DNA from 2 places in the Sedimenticola sp. genome. Region 2 is predicted to be linked to the other one. Evidence: predicted binding sites of a transcription regulator. Region 2 holds the regulator's gene; the other holds the start of a gene.
The links. The regulator sigma-54, encoded in region 2, starts transcription at its own class of promoters, with help from an activator protein. The targets are predictions, from matches to a motif close to TGGCANGNTNCNTGCTT.
Positions count from the first base shown of each region.

Region 1: ACQY5R_RS14105 (ammonium transporter) is a predicted target of sigma-54. The motif match lies at 3,116-3,132, and genes of this name have one in related genera.

Region 1 is NZ_JBNKFS010000021.1:14,462-22,130, forward strand. It holds gene ACQY5R_RS14080 (ParA family protein) at 1-152, shown strand, start outside; gene ACQY5R_RS14085 (STAS domain-containing protein) at 242-544, shown strand; gene ychF (redox-regulated ATPase YchF) at 699-1,790, shown strand; tRNA gene ACQY5R_RS14095 (tRNA-Met) at 1,933-2,009, shown strand; gene ACQY5R_RS14100 (YSC84-related protein) at 2,086-2,658, opposite strand; gene ACQY5R_RS14105 (ammonium transporter) at 3,234-4,529, shown strand; gene ACQY5R_RS14110 (hypothetical protein) at 4,794-4,952, opposite strand; gene ACQY5R_RS14115 (hypothetical protein) at 4,945-5,145, opposite strand; gene ACQY5R_RS14120 (hypothetical protein) at 5,179-5,433, shown strand; gene ACQY5R_RS14125 (response regulator transcription factor) at 5,533-6,222, shown strand; gene ACQY5R_RS14130 (cation-transporting P-type ATPase) at 6,253-7,669, opposite strand, start outside.
Region 2 is NZ_JBNKFS010000013.1:92,307-99,975, reverse strand. It holds gene ptsP (phosphoenolpyruvate--protein phosphotransferase) at 1-719, opposite strand, end outside; gene ACQY5R_RS10920 (HPr family phosphocarrier protein) at 716-985, opposite strand; gene rapZ (RNase adapter RapZ) at 1,184-2,062, opposite strand; gene ptsN (PTS IIA-like nitrogen regulatory protein PtsN) at 2,154-2,630, opposite strand; gene hpf (ribosome hibernation-promoting factor, HPF/YfiA family) at 2,646-2,981, opposite strand; gene ACQY5R_RS10900 (RNA polymerase factor sigma-54) at 3,006-4,511, opposite strand; gene lptB (LPS export ABC transporter ATP-binding protein) at 4,634-5,359, opposite strand; gene lptA (lipopolysaccharide transport periplasmic protein LptA) at 5,367-5,882, opposite strand; gene lptC (LPS export ABC transporter periplasmic protein LptC) at 5,866-6,435, opposite strand; gene kdsC (3-deoxy-manno-octulosonate-8-phosphatase KdsC) at 6,478-7,002, opposite strand; gene ACQY5R_RS10875 (KpsF/GutQ family sugar-phosphate isomerase) at 7,055-7,669, opposite strand, start outside.

The sequences.
Region 1 (7,669 bases), on a different contig from region 2:
TTTTGCAGACTGTTATCTGCCAGTCGGAGCTGATTACCGAAGCAAGGAAAATGGGTAGGACGGTTTTTGAGTATCGAGCCCATAGCCGTTCAGCGGCGGATTTCAGACAATTGGCCGGTGAGTTGTTGCGGCGTATCGAATTGGATCGGTAGTCAATATTCGAGTCTTGGCAGTTTTTCTCGGTTGGGCGATACTGCACTCACGAGGGCAGTAATTCGATGCTAATCGAAGGAGGCGTTCGATGGGGGTTTCAGTGGTAGAGTCAGCAGATAAGGAGCAGGTCTTACTCAAAGTGACGGGCCGTTTTGACTTTTCCAGTCACCACGAGTTTTCGTCGGCCTATAAGCAGTATCCGAAAGGTGAGCGGCGGTTCGTGGTCGATCTATCGGATACCGAGTACATGGACAGCTCTTCTATGGGGATGTTGTTGCAGCTCAAGGAGCATGCCTGCGGTCAAATGCCGGTGTCACTGGTAAACGCCAATGACGCAGTGAGGGAGATTCTGCAAATCGCCAATTTTGACAAGTTGTTTAGCATCGCGTGAGTAGCGACACGCCATGTCTAGTGGTCTGTTCTTGTGCCGGTGAACGGGAATTCCGCCTTTTTCTAACGGCTTGTCGGTCTAAAGCGTCGAGACAGGCTAGAAACTCTTCGCCAATTACCCTATCCTTGCCCTTTTTCTGTCGGGGCAATACAGCATGGGTTTTAAATGTGGCATCGTCGGATTGCCGAATGTGGGCAAGTCGACGCTTTTTAATGCACTGACACAAGCCACTATTGCGGCTGAAAACTATCCTTTTTGTACGATTGATCCAAATGTGGGCGTGGTCCCGGTTGCCGACCCCCGACAAAACGAGTTGGCGAAAATCGTCAAGCCGCAAAACATCATTCCCACCACCATGCAGTTTGTTGATATCGCCGGATTGGTGGAAGGCGCCTCCAAGGGGGAAGGCCTGGGAAATAAATTTCTCGCCAACATCCGTGAGACGGATGCTATCTGCCATGTTGTCCGCTGTTTTGAGGATGACGATGTGGTGCATGTGGCGGGTAAGATAGATCCGTTGTCAGATATCGAAATCATCAATACCGAATTGGCTTTGGCGGACATGGAGTCTGTGGAGAAGGCGCTGTTGAAAGCGGCCAAGCAGGCAAAAACGGGTGACAAGCAGATACTGGCGCAGAAGGAGCTACTGGAGGCGGTCAAAGCCCATCTCGATCAGGGAGAACCGGTTCGTGCCATGGCGCTCACCCGCGATCAGAAGCTGGCGCTGCGTGATTTGCATCTGTTGACCATCAAGCCCACCCTTTATATTGCCAACGTGGCCGATGACGGCTTTGTGGATAATCCCTTGTTAAAAGCGGTTGAAGAGTTGGCGGAGCGCGAAGGAGCCGGCGTGGTGGCGGTCTGTGCGGCCATCGAAGCCGAGCTAGCCGAGCTGGATGATGAAGAACGTCAGGAGTTTCTGGCCGACATGGGGCTGGAAGAGCCCGGTTTGGATCGGGTTGTTCGGGCGGGATATCGACTGCTTGGGTTGGAGACTTACTTTACCGCCGGTGTTAAAGAGGTCCGTGCCTGGACCATACCGGTGGGGGCTACGGCACCGCAGGCGGCGGGGGTGATTCATACGGATTTCGAAAGAGGGTTTATCCGCGCTGAAGTGATTGCTTACGAGGATTTTATCGCCTGTAAAGGGGAGCAGGGTGCCAAGGAGGCTGGTAAGCTGCGCTTGGAAGGGAAAGAGTACGTGGTGCAGGATGGCGATGTGATTCATTTCCGCTTCAATGTTTAGCGCGGATTTTTCGAGGCATGGAATTTCGCTGTAAAATGGACAAATATCAGCGAGATAGCTTGCCTGTTTTGGGATGATGAATATTAAAGGCGTGTTTTGAATTGACACATGGAGGAAGCCCCGGTATATTTCCCCGCCTTCTGGCTACGTAGCTCAGTCGGTTAGAGCGACGGACTCATAACCCGTAGGTCGGTGGTTCAATTCCACCCGTAGCCACCAGATCAAAGCCCCTTGGTGATGCCAAGGGGCTTTTTTGTGCGGAGATGACGCGACCCTCGGTGGGGGGCGACCAGTTTCAACGAGCCGGAGTGAAGCTGAATTTCTGGCCGCCCACGGTAGCTTCATACATCAGACCGCCCTTGGGCATGGTGAAAATGGCAACGCCGTTGTCATAATCGGCATCGGCAGAAGCGCCGGCTGTGACCGCCACGGCAGATGCTTGCGCGTTGAATTCGAAGTTTCCACTGGTGAAATCATTCAGTGCCCGTTTGTCCTTGAAGAAGATTATCTCCGTGTAGGCTTGGCCGCCCAGTTGGAAGCCGATGGTTATCTGGGACAGGCTGGAGGTGCCAAGATAGTGCCCCTGTCGGTACACCTCGCCCTCACCGTACGCCCCTCCCAACCCTATACCGGCCTTGCCGACAGTGGGGAAAATGGCGTAGCCGTAGGCCTTATTGAAAAATATCTTAATACCAGGGTCCTTTTTTTTGAGGTTGGTGATAGCTTCGTCCACCGAGCGATTGCCTGTATGGCTTTTGCTTGTACCGCTATCTTCTCGGGGGTCCCATCCGGCATTGGCCGCCTGCGTAAAGGGGAGCGCGGTTAGGGTGATCAAGGTCATCAGGGTCGCGATACGTCTACGGTTCATAAGCCATCATCCTGTGTTGTTATTTGTACCGGCCCATTTAAGCACAGAATGGGTCTGGATGACTGCGCGCAGATAACACCTGATTGAGCAGATTGCGTGCTGCCTCTATTTTTTTCTAATCATGTGGAAACTTTTAGCGTCTTTTCCGGTCTCTATAGTTGATGCCGATACTACAGCGGTATCAGCGATTGAAGTGTACTTTTGTTCATTTAGGACTCCCCTTCAGGCATTTAAGTCTGACTTGACACCGCCCTCTCCCCGGGGCGGTTTTTTTTGTCCAGAGGTGGGGGAAGCGGGAAGCTTGGGTTAGGGGGGGCTGTGTTGGGAATGGGCGCATAATAATTTGCGCACAATAATGGTGCAATAAATGGCCGTTACTGCCTCTAAAGCGTGCATGCTTTGTATTTTTTTAGGGCATAATACAGACAAGCTATTGTTTTTATTGTATATTATTCATGGGCATGAATTGTGCATAAAAATTGGCAATTTTTCGACTGATGTTGATGATCGCCAGTTTTTTTACTGCAATTAGGCACTGATCGTGGGTGCCGTTTTTTATGCTTGGGAGTGATGTAATGAGAAAACCGCTACTGATAGCGTTCCTGTCGGGACTGATGCCCGGCCTGGTTCAGGCAGAGGAGGCGACCTTGAACAGTGCAAATACCGCATGGATACTCACATCGACGGCGCTGGTGCTGTTTATGACGCTGCCAGGACTGGCGCTCTTTTATGGTGGGTTGGTCAGGACTAAGAACGTTTTGTCCGTATTGATGCAGTGCTTTGCCATTGCCGGAGCGGCATCTATCCTCTGGTTAATTGTCGGGTACAGCCTTGCATTTGGAGCGGGGAACGGCGTGATCGGCGATTTCAGCAAGGTGATGATGGCGGGTATTGGCCGTGAAGCGCTCACCGGCGATATTCCAGAATCCTTGTTTATGCTGTTCCAGATGACGTTTGCCGTTATCACTCCGGCGCTGATTATCGGTGGTTACGCCGAGCGGATGAAGTTCTCTGCCATGCTGGTGTTTAGCTGTATCTGGCTGTTGGCCGTGTACGCGCCGATAGCACACTGGGTGTGGGGTGGAGGCTGGCTGCAGAAGATGGGTCTATTTGATTTTGCCGGCGGTGTAGTGGTGCATATCACTGCAGGCGTGGCCGCCCTTGTGGCGGCTGTCGTGTTGGGGCCACGCAAGGGCTTTCCTACCACCGCGATGCCACCGCACAACCTGCCCATGACCGTGACCGGTGCCGGCATGCTTTGGGTGGGCTGGTTCGGTTTTAACGGTGGCAGTGCACTGGCCGCCAATGGTGATGCTGCGATGGCGATGCTGGCCACCCACATATCGGCCGCAGCCGGCGCCATGACCTGGTCGCTGATTGAGTGGCGGCGTTTCGGCAAGCCCAGCGTGTTGGGTGCCGTCACCGGTATGGTAGCCGGCCTCGGTACCATTACGCCGGCCTCCGGTTTTGTGGGGCCCGGCGGCGCGTTGGTCATTGGTTTGTTGGCGGGAGGCGTCTGCTTTACAGCTACTCAATACATCAAGCGGGTACTCAAGATTGATGATTCCCTGGACGTGTTCCCGGTGCACGGTATCGGCGGCATCATGGGTACCCTGCTGGCGGGTATTCTCTCCTCGACCGAGCTGGGCGTCTTCAGTGGCTACGGTTTCGCCGACGGCATCGACAGTATGGGGGGGCAGTTCTCCGTGCAGTTGACCGGTGTCGTGGTCAGTATCCTGTTTACGGCGGTGGTGACCTATCTGGCATTGAAGCTGGTGGCTATGCTGACCGGAGGGCTACGCGTCACCGATGAGCAAGAAGTTGAAGGCTTGGATATCGTCAGCCATGAGGAGTCCGGTTACAACTACTGACGCGTGAACCGGGGCGGGCGGATTTTTACGATTGTAGCGCATTAAATCTGCCCGCCCCAATCGGTTGTCAGCCCTCTGCCTGGAGGGCGAGGGTGCGGGCACGGCTATAATCGTTTTTCCGCTGCCCAGTTTGGGGATCTGATCGACAGGAGGTATCTTCGCCGGTCGCATCAGCGGGTTGATCGGTGACTGTTTTAGGCGCGCCAGCACGCTGTCTGGATTGATCTCTCCCGCTACCAACAGCAATATGCGCTCACCCTTCTGCTAGTCGGGCACACTGGTGGCCGGCATCTCGACCGCCTCTTCCTCTGGGAACAGACTGGTTATCTGCTGCTCGACGGCTCCCAGGCTGAGCATTTCTCCGCCTATCTTGGCAAAGCGTGGGTAACGATCGGCGATGGTCCGAAAACCATCTTCATCCATGCTCCTTGTCTCCGCTGAGATACCAGCGCCGGCCATCCAGTTCCCGGATGGCATCGCGGCTCCTCTCCGGATCGTTGAGATACTCCACCATCAATTGGCTGCCACCGATCAAGATCAGGCCGTCTTCTCCTGTGGGGAGGGTCGCGAAGGTATGCGGGGCCACAATCCGGAAGCCGCCTCCCGGCAGCGGCATGCCTACGCTACCGATCTTCTGTCTGGTCTGATTATGTCAATCCCGCTCATTAATGCGATCCGGGATGTTGACGCTGGCGACCGGCGTGGTTTCGGTAACGGGATGCTGGCCAGTAGTTCCAATGCGGTATTTCAGCGTAAGCTGGAACAGCTGGTCAGGGAGTTCGATGAACTGAATCAGGATGATGCCCAACTACCGTTCGAGCAGCGTTTCGGCACTACCGTGGTGTTGGCGCTGCGGCGCTGGCAATATGGGTTATTTGATCAGTTTAAAAAGGTGAAGGTGTGATATAGGGAGTTCATGAGAACTTAATTGAAATGGTAATATGGCAAATAACCTTGATCTTTGAGCAGAATTAGTGATTGAGCCCAGCCTGCGAGGTCGGATGTGCGTATTGCCGTATTAGAGGACAATGAAGATCAGATCAAAATGCTCCAGCTCTGGTTGCAGGAGGCGGGACACCATTGTCACCCCTATATCGATGCGGCCGGATTTCAGCGCAGTCTGCAACGCAGCAGTTTTGATCTGTTGCTGATCGATTGGGAGTTGCCGGTCTCGTCCGGTATCGAGGTATTGCAGTGGGTCAGGCAGTACATCGACTGGCCGATTCCCGTGTTGTTTATGACCGCCAGGGATGCCGAATCGGATATCGTTTATGCCCTGGAGCAGGGCGCGGATGACTATATCGTCAAGCCTGCCTCGCGGGCGGTGACGGTGGCGCGGATCAATGCGTTGGGCCGCCGCCTGGGCACACACCGGCAAGAGAAAACGGTACTGGAGTTTGGTGATATCTCTATCGATGTTGGCCGGAGTGAGATACGGGTGAGAGGTGATAACCCGGAATTGACTGAACGGGAGTTCCAGTTGGCTGTCATGCTGTTCAACAATATCGGACGGTTGATCTCAAGGGACCACCTGCTGGAGCACATCTGGGGTATTTCCGCCAATATTGCCACCCGGACCGTGGATACCCATGTCAGCCGTTTGCGACAAAAGCTGCAACTGATTCCGGAGTACGGTTGGCAGCTGAAAGCCGTGTACCAGCACGGTTACCGGCTCGAACAGTTGGACGCCTGAGCGCCGCACAGGCTCCGTTGAAGAGCCCCATCACTTCCCGGCGCCGCGGAAAAACAGGCGTACAATCCACTTCTCCAGCTCCACCAGAAAGAACAGCAGCACTCCGCATACCGCGATGCGCAGCCAAGCGTCGCCGGGCAACGGCGCGGAGTGGAAGAACAGCTGCATGACCGGCAGGTAGGTATAGAGTAGCTGGAACAGGGAAACGATCAGAATAGCGATCAGCACGTAGCGGCTGCCCAGCAGCCCTTTCCGATTGAGTACCGATGCAGTGATGTAACGGGTATTGAGCAGATAGAAGATCTCCGTCACCACCAGGGTATTGACCGCCACGGTGCGCGCCACTTCGATCCCGGCGCCGCTGTTGCGCTCCCAGATAAACAGCCCGAAGGTGGCCATCACCATGAGAACCGAGACAAACAGTATCCGCCACACCATAAACGGCGAGAGCAGGGCGTCCCGGGTGTTCCGTGGGCGCCGTTGCATAATATGGGCTTCACCCGGCTCGAAGGCCAGCGACAGCGCCAGGGTCACGGCGGTGATCATGTTGACCCACAGGATCTGCGCGGCGGTCACCGGCAGCAGCCGTCCGAAGGCGATGGCGGCAAGAATGGTCAGCGCCTCGCCGCCGTTGGTCGGCAGGATGAACAGGATGGACTTTTTGATGTTGTCATAGACCGTCCGGCCTTCCTCTATGGCCTGGACGACGGAGGCGAAGTTGTCGTCGGCCAGGACCATTTCGGCAGACTCCTTGGCGGTTTCGCTCCCCTTGATGCCCATGGCGACGCCTATATCGGCGCGCTTCAGGGCTGGGGCGTCATTCACCCCGTCGCCGGTCATGGCTACCACCCGGTCGTTTTGCTGCAGGACCTCCACCAGGCGCAGTTTCTGCTCCGGGCTGGTGCGGGCGAACACATTGATGTTCCGGGTCTTATCCCTGAGCGTCGCCTCGTCCAGGGATGCTATCTCGTCGCCCGTAAGCGATCTGTCGGCGTCCGTAATGCCCATGCTGTGGGCGATCGCCCGGGCGGTGGTTACGTGGTCTCCGGTGATCATCTTGACCTGGATCCCGGCGGCGTGGCAGCGGGCAATCGCCTCAATGGCCTCGGGGCGCGGCGGGTCGACGATGCCCAACAGTGCCAGCAGGATCAGGTCGCCCTCCACCTCCTGAAAAGTGAGCATCCGCTGTTGCGTATCTGTTGGGCGCATGGCGATGGCCAAAGTGCGCTGGCCGCGTGCCGCAATCACCTCGGTCTGCCCACTCCAGAACGCTAGGTCGATCGGCTGCGGGCCGCTGCCGGTCATCTGGCTGTGGCAGCGTGGCAGGATGGTTTCGCTGGCGCCTTTCATATAAATCCAGCCCTGTCCGCTGTGGTCATGGTGTAGGGTGGCCATGAAGCGGTGCTCCGACTCGAATGGAATGACATCTGTGCGCGGCATCTGCTCC
Region 2 (7,669 bases):
TGAGCAAGGGTGGACTGATCGGCGTCTGCCAATACCACGCCCTGTTCGCCATCCACCACCACACATTCACCCTGGCGCAGCAACCGGGTGATGTTGTGTACCCCGACAACTGCTGGGATGCCCAGGCTACGGGCCAGGATGGCGGTATGGGACATCGGTCCGCCAAATTCCGTAATGAAGGCGGCGATCCCCTGGTGGCGCATCACGATGGTATCGGCGGGGGTCAGGTCCTGGGCCAGGATCACTTTGCCGTTGAGATCGGCTTCGGTATCGCCGTCGATATCCAGCAGACTCATCTGGATCTGGTTGACCACGTGCTCCACGTCGTCCTTGCGGGTCCGTAGGTAGGGGTCATCCATGGTGTCGAATACTTGAACCAGCGAATCGCGCTGTAACTGCAGTGCCCATTCTGCCGCATAGGCGTGTTGCTGTATCAGCTGTATCGGTACTTCTACCAAGGCGGCATCATTCATCATCAGCAGGTGGGTGTCGATGAAAGCGATGATGTCGGAGCGGGTGGTGCTGGGGATTTTTTCGCGTATTCCCTGAAGCCGTTCCCGGGCGCCCTTTATCGCCAATCGGAAGCGCTTGATTTCACCGGGGATATTTTTACTGTCGATAGTTCGCGGACTGATATCCAACAGTCCACGCTGCAGAATATGGGCTTCGCCGATGGCAACGCCCCGGGTGATGCCGATGCCGTTTCCGGCAAAGGTCATTCAGGTTCTCCAAACCGGTCGTTAATCAATGCCTCCAATGCGGCGGCGGCCTCGATTTCATCCTCTCCCTCTGTGGTGAGGGTTAGTTCGGTTCCCTGACTGGCGGCTAACATCATCACCTCCATGATACTTTTTCCGTTGGCCGGCCTGGCGTCGCGGATCAGTTGAATGGTGCTGCTGTACTGCCCCGCTTCGGTGATCAGCTTGGCTGCCGCCCGGGCATGCAGTCCCAACCGGTTGATAATGGTTATCTGTTTCGTGACCATAAAAAGCTCAATTCGCCCCTACCATGGGGAAACAATATCTCACAATCGGCTTCCGTGACAAAATAGCAGGCCGGGTAGTCGTTCAGATAGTTTGTCCGCTCCCATGGTGGGAAATATATTTTTATTATTTTGAATGGAAATAGGGGCCGGCTTTCAGCCATGCGGTGGGGTCTACGGCCGCCTTATATTCCTGGCCGATTATCGCTCCGGGGCTGATTCCCGGGGCAGGTCACGATGACGGGTCTGAATCTGTCTGCCACAGGTGCGGAAATGGGTTGCCAGTTGTTCCACCAGGTAGACGGAACGGTGCTGTCCGCCGGTGCAGCCGATAGCAATGGTCAAGTAACTGCGTCCTTCGGCTTCAAAGCAGGGGATCCACTGCTCCAGAAAACGAATCAGGTCCTCTTTGTATCGCTGCACGTCGCCGCTTTCTCCCAGGAAACGTTGCACGGCATCATCCTTACCCGTTAGTTGGCGCAGTTCGGGTTGCCAGTGGGGATTAGGCAGACAGCGGGCGTCGTAGACAAAGTCGGCGTCTCGCGGGACTCCCTGTTTGTAGCCGAAGGATTGAAACAGGAGGGATATTTTTGTATCCAGCCGTTCAGTGATACGGGAGCGAATGATGTGCCGCAGCTCATGCAGGTTGGTTTGGCTGGTGTCGATGCGGATATCGGCGACATTGAGAAACGGTGCCATCAACTTCCGCTCGTAGCTGATCGCCTCCGCCAACGGCCTGGCACCACCGGTCAGCGGATGTCGGCGGCGGGTTTCGCTGAAGCGTTTAATCAGCGTTTCGTCCTGCGCCTCCAGGAATATCACCTCGTAGCGGATTTTCTGTGTCTTCAGCGGTTGCAGCAGGTTGGCGATACTCTCGAACTCGGCCGGCGCATTGCGCGCGTCAATACTGATGGCGACCAATTCAAAGCGTTTGTCCTGTCTGTTGACCAGCTCGCCCGCCAATGCGGGGAGCAGGAAAACGGGCAGGTTGTCGATGCAATAGTAGCCCTCATCTTCCAGGGTGTGCAGTGCGACGCTTTTTCCAGAACCTGAAAGTCCGGTGATGATGGCCAACTTCATAGGGTCTCCGTTACCTCTGTTTACACCTTTGGGTAGTTAGGGCGTGTCTTCCTGCAGCGATAACAGAGATCCTTCTAAGGTGGGTGACAGATCAGCCGTTGGCGCTTTTCGGTATGGGCTCCTGTTGTATGAATGCCTGCAGCAGTGCCTCCCTGTCTTGGCTTTTACGCAGGCGCTGACAGAATGTTTCGTCACTGAACAGGGTAGCCAGTTTTGCCAAAAGCTGCAGATGTTCTTCGGTTGCCTCTTCGGGGACCAGGAGGCCGAAAACCAGATCCACCGGTTTTTGATCGATGGCGTCAAAATCGGCGCCTGACTGGAGTTGAATGAAAGCGCCACGTGCTTCGGTGACGCCGGCTACGCGGGCGTGAGGCAGGGCGATGCCATGCCCCAGCCCGGTGCTGCCTAATCGTTCCCGCTCGAGCAGTTTGTCGAACACCGTGCCCTGATTTAGCTCCTCCGAGGCCGTTGCCAGCAGGCCTGCTATCTCTTCGAGTATGCGCTTTTTACTAGCAGCCGGATTCGCCACGCTGATGCGTTCGGCATTTATGAAATTTGCGGGAAACATGGTTTTGCCTGTTGATTAGATTTCAGCGTTGGCAGGATCGATTCCTTTCATGCCTACACCATTGCGGTGATTGGTACTCTTCTCCTTGAGTTTTTTGACCTGTCGGTCGACTTTGTCCACCAGACCATCGATGGCGGCATACATATCTTCTTCTACACAGTCTGCAAAGACATCGGCGCCATTCACGTGGAGTGTGGCTTCGGCCTTTTGGCGCAGCTTCTCGACACTCAGAATGACATGGATTTTGGTGACATGGTCAAAGTGTCGCTCCAAACGTTCGAACTTTGTCTCGACATAATTGCGCATGGCTTCGGTGATGTCCACATGGTGACCGGTGATGCTGATTTGCATGATTTGCTCCTTGGTTACTGGCCTCTAGACGAGGCGCTTGCGCTCGTTTGATGGCGGTATCGCCATAGACTCGCGGTATTTTGCTACCGTCCGCCGTGCGACCTGAATGCCCTGATCGGCGAGTATGCTCGCCAATTTGTTGTCGCTGAGAGGCTTGTTCGGCTTCTCGGCAGCGACCAGTTTTTTGATCAGTGCGCGTATCGCGGTGGCGGAACACTCTCCGCCTCCAGCCGTGCTGACATGACTGGAGAAAAAATATTTGAACTCGAGCGTACCCCGGGGGGTATGCATATATTTTTGTGTGGTGACCCGTGAAATGGTGGATTCGTGCAGTTCCAGGGCTTCGGCGATATCCCTTAGCACCAACGGTTTCATCGCCTCTTCGCCGTGTTCGAAGAACCCCCGCTGCAGTTCGACAATCTTGGTCGCCACCCTTAACAGTGTTTCGTTGCGGCTCATCAGGCTTTTGATAAACCAGCGCGCTTCCTGAAGATGATTCTTCAGATAGTTGTTGTCATCGCTGTTGTCGGCACGGCGGATCAGTCGCGCATATTCCGGATTGACCCTGAGTTTGGGCGCCGCTTCGGCATTCAGGTCCACGTGCCATGTGCCATCCCGGCGCGTCACGAAGACATCTGGAATGACGTATTGGGGTTCAGTTTCGGCCACCAGGCTGCCTGGGCGCGGTATTAGCGAACGGATCAACTGGTTGATCGATTTCAGCGTGTCATCATCGATCTTCAGCTTGCGCTTGATCTGGTTATGATCCTGCTGGGCCAAAAGCTCAAAGTGATCGCTGATCAGGCGGGTGGTGAGCGCCATGGCCGGATGGGGCTCCGGAAGTTGACGCAGTTGGATCAGCAAGCACTCCTGCAGATTGCGTGCGCCCACCCCTGGTGGATCGAATTGTTGAATTCGGTGCAGTACCGCTTCAATCTCATCCAACTCGACCTCTTGAGCGGCCATGCTGTCGAGTATCTCCTCCAGTTCCATTCGCAGGTAGCCATCCTCATCGATGCCGTCGATGATGGAGACGGCAATCTCGCGATCCAGATCGCTGAACGGCGTCAGGTTTAACTGCCAGGTGAGATAGTCGTAGAGGGTGCGTGCACTGCGGCGCTGGGAGAGGTAGTCATTGTCACCCGAGTCTCCCCGCGAGGCGAGCCCGGAAGAGGGAGGGAGCGCGCTGTCGTATACATCATCCCAGCCGCTGTCCACCGGCAGATCTTCCGGCATGGAGTTTGCCTCGCCGTTGATCTCTTTTTCGTTATTGAGGTCGTTGCTGGTGGCTTTATCCCCTTTCAAGCCATCGCCATTGAGCCGCTCAATAACGCTTTGCTGTTCGTTGCGGCGGGCGTCTTCCCGCGCGCTGTTGTCCTCTTCGGTCTCCAACATCAGGTTGGAATCCAGCGCTTCCTGGATCTCCTGCTTGAGATCCAGGGTCGAAAGCTGCAGCAACCGTATGGCCTGCTGCAATTGCGGCGTCATGGTGAGATGCTGGCCAAGTCGAAGCTGGAGCGTTTGCTTCATGCGGTTATCTAGATCTGGTACGTAATTTGTATGTTTTTCACAGCTTCATTCTAGCGTAAAAAGCGAACAGGCGCACAAGGAGAAAATGCTTTGTTGCTGTGAATCAAACCTAAGTCGATTGGTTATAAACTGAACTCTTTTCCCAAATAGACCGAACGGACTTCCTCGTTGGCCAAAATCTGCTCCGGTTCGCCCTCGGCCAGCACCTTCCCCTCGCTGATGATATAGGCGCGCTGGCAGATTCCCAGCGTTTCCCGCACGTTGTGGTCGGTTATCAGTATACCGATGCCGCGGGCAGAGAGCTCCCGGATGATGTTCTGGATATCCTTGACCGAGATGGGGTCGATGCCGGCAAAGGGTTCATCCAGCAGGATAAAGCGCGGCTCCATGGCGAGCGAGCGGGCGATCTCGAGGCGCCGCCGCTCACCTCCGGAGAGGCTCATCGCCTGGTTGTTGCGCAGATGGGTGAGATTAAAATCCACCAGCAAGGCTTCACAAGCCTCGATCTTTTCCGGTCGATCCAGATCTTTGCGGGTCTCGAGTATGGCGAAGATGTTGTTGAAGACGGTTAGCTTTCGGAATATAGACGGTTCCTGGGCCAGATAACCCAGCCCGAGGCGGGCCCGGGCATGCATAGGCAGGGCCGTGATGTCGTGTCCATCTATCTTGATGGTTCCCCCTTCCGACGGCACCAGCCCGGCTATCATATAGAAGCAGGTGGTTTTACCGGCGCCGTTGGGGCCCAGTAATCCGACCACCTCTCCGCTGGAGAGATTGAGTGAAACACCGTTCACGACGGCGCGGCGGCGATAATGTTTCGCCAGATTTTCGGCAGTTAAGACAGTCATCGGTGAGTTACTTTTTACCGCCGATGGTTACCTTGACACGCTCTTTACCCTTGGCGCTGGTGCCGGCCTTGACCACGGCCCGTGCGCGGTCGTAAATGATCCGGTCGCTTTTAAAGGTGTCCTTGCCCTGAGTGAGCACGGCATCGCCGGTCATATTGATGATTTCACTGTTGGCGAAGTATTCGGCCTTTTTTGCTCGACCCTTGATCGTTCCCTTGTCGCCCTCGGTGTCTTGTTGAAAGGTGACCGGGTTTCCGACGGCCTCAATCTGATCATTCTGCTCCTTACGCTGGGTAACGGTGACTTTGTCCGCCTTAAGGATAATACTTCCCTGTGTCAGTACCACATTACCTTTATAGGTGCTGATACCGCTGCGGTCGTCGATGTCTACGCCATCCGCTTCGATATAGATAGGCTGATCCTTGTCCGACTGCAGGGCGCTGGTCAGTCCTGGCAGGATCAGCATCAGGGCAAGGGCGAACCACCGGCGGCCAGTGTGATGGGGCTTAGGGATTGACTTCATAGCGTCCTCGTACATTGGCTAGTAGTTTGATTCGGATCGGCTGCTGCAGCCAAATCTGCATGCCTTTGGCGTCGATGCGGTCTGCATTGCTGCGCGCATTGACCTGGGCATCCGTCTCCACATAGTTGTCCCGCGGTTGCACGCGCAGATCACGGGTCCTGATATGCAACGGCCTTACTCCCGGAGCCGCAGAACGGTCAATTTTAACCGCACCCTGCAAAAGAAGCACCTCTCCGTCTCCGGATAGCCAGCCGGTCTCCGATACGACGCGCCAGGGGGGGCGGTCCAGATCGTAAAGTGTCAGTCTGGGTTGGAGGAGCTCGGTACTGTCATCATCCATGAAGTGGGTCAACCGTTCCGCAACCAGGCGCTTCCCGGGGCGACCGGAGAGATCCATCATAGTGGAGTCGACACCTTCCAGGTAATAGTCGGCACGGTGTTCCTGGGCGGCGTGTGATGATTCGTCCAGTGAACTTTGCCGGGCGAGCCAGAGCGTGCCGCCCACCAGTGCCAGCAGTAGGCCGCCAATCACCAGATTTCGCTGTTCGATCATCAAGCGTGATGCCTCTTCAATGATGCCAGTGCGTGGATAGTATCAGCGCAGATACTTCTCATACGCCTGCTCCAGGGTGCCCTGTGCTGCCATCAGCATTTCGCAAATTTCCCGTGCAGCCCCGTGTCCGCCTGCCGCCTGGGTCTGCCAGTGGGCATGCGCTTTCGCCAGCTGATGGGCGTCCTGTACCGTGATGGCCAACCCGACCTGGCGCATGACGGGCAGGTCTACCACGTCGTCACCCACATAGGCGATCTGTTCATTACGCAGGCCCAGCTTGTCCCGCAACGCTTCAAAAGCGGGCACTTTGTGGCGTTGGCCCTGGAAAACGTGTTCGATGCCCAGACTCTCCATGCGCAGGGCGACTACATTGGAAGTGCGACCAGTAATAATACCTATCTCGATGCCGCTTTTTTGCAGTAGCTTCATGCCGAGGCCGTCTTTGGAGTTGAATGCCTTGTACTCTTGGCCATCATCTCCCAGATAGAGGCTGCTGTCGGTCAGTACCCCATCCACATCAAAAATGACTAAACGAATCTGCTTCGCCCGGTTTAATGTCTCCTGCATCTTACTTGTCCTTCATACGGCGTTCATTGGGTTGCTGTCGTGACTCTCCGGGTCAGACAATACCGGCCATCAGCAGGGAGTGCATGTTCAGGGCGCCAATCGGTATCTGCTGGTCATCGACGATAAACAGAGAATTGATTTTTTTCTCCTGCATGATCTTCAGCACCTCTGCCGCCAACATGTCGGCGGTGGCCGTGGTACTGCCGTGGGTCATCACGTCGGCCACCAGGCAGTTGCGTATGTCGATCGGGTGGTCGAGGGTGCGTCGCAGATCGCCATCGGTGTAAATCCCCTTGAGACGGCCCTGGTCATCGGTTACCGCCGTCATGCCCAGTCCTTTTTTGGTCATTTCCAGTAGGGCGTCCCTGAGGTTGGCCTTGTCCGATACTTGGGGTATCTGTTCGCCCGTGACCATAACGTCGCTTACCAGCAATAGGAGTCGGCGTCCCAGGCTACCGCCGGGATGGGAGCGGGCAAAGTCCTGCTCGGTGAAGCCGCGAGCCTCCAGCAGTGCGATGGCCAGTGCATCCCCCATGGCCAGGGTGGCGGTGGTGCTGGAGGTGGGGGCCAGATTGAGCGGACACGCCTCCTGTTTGACGCTGACGTCTAGATGGACATCGGACTGTTGGGCGAGGTTGGAATGGGGGTTGCCGGTCATGGCGATCAA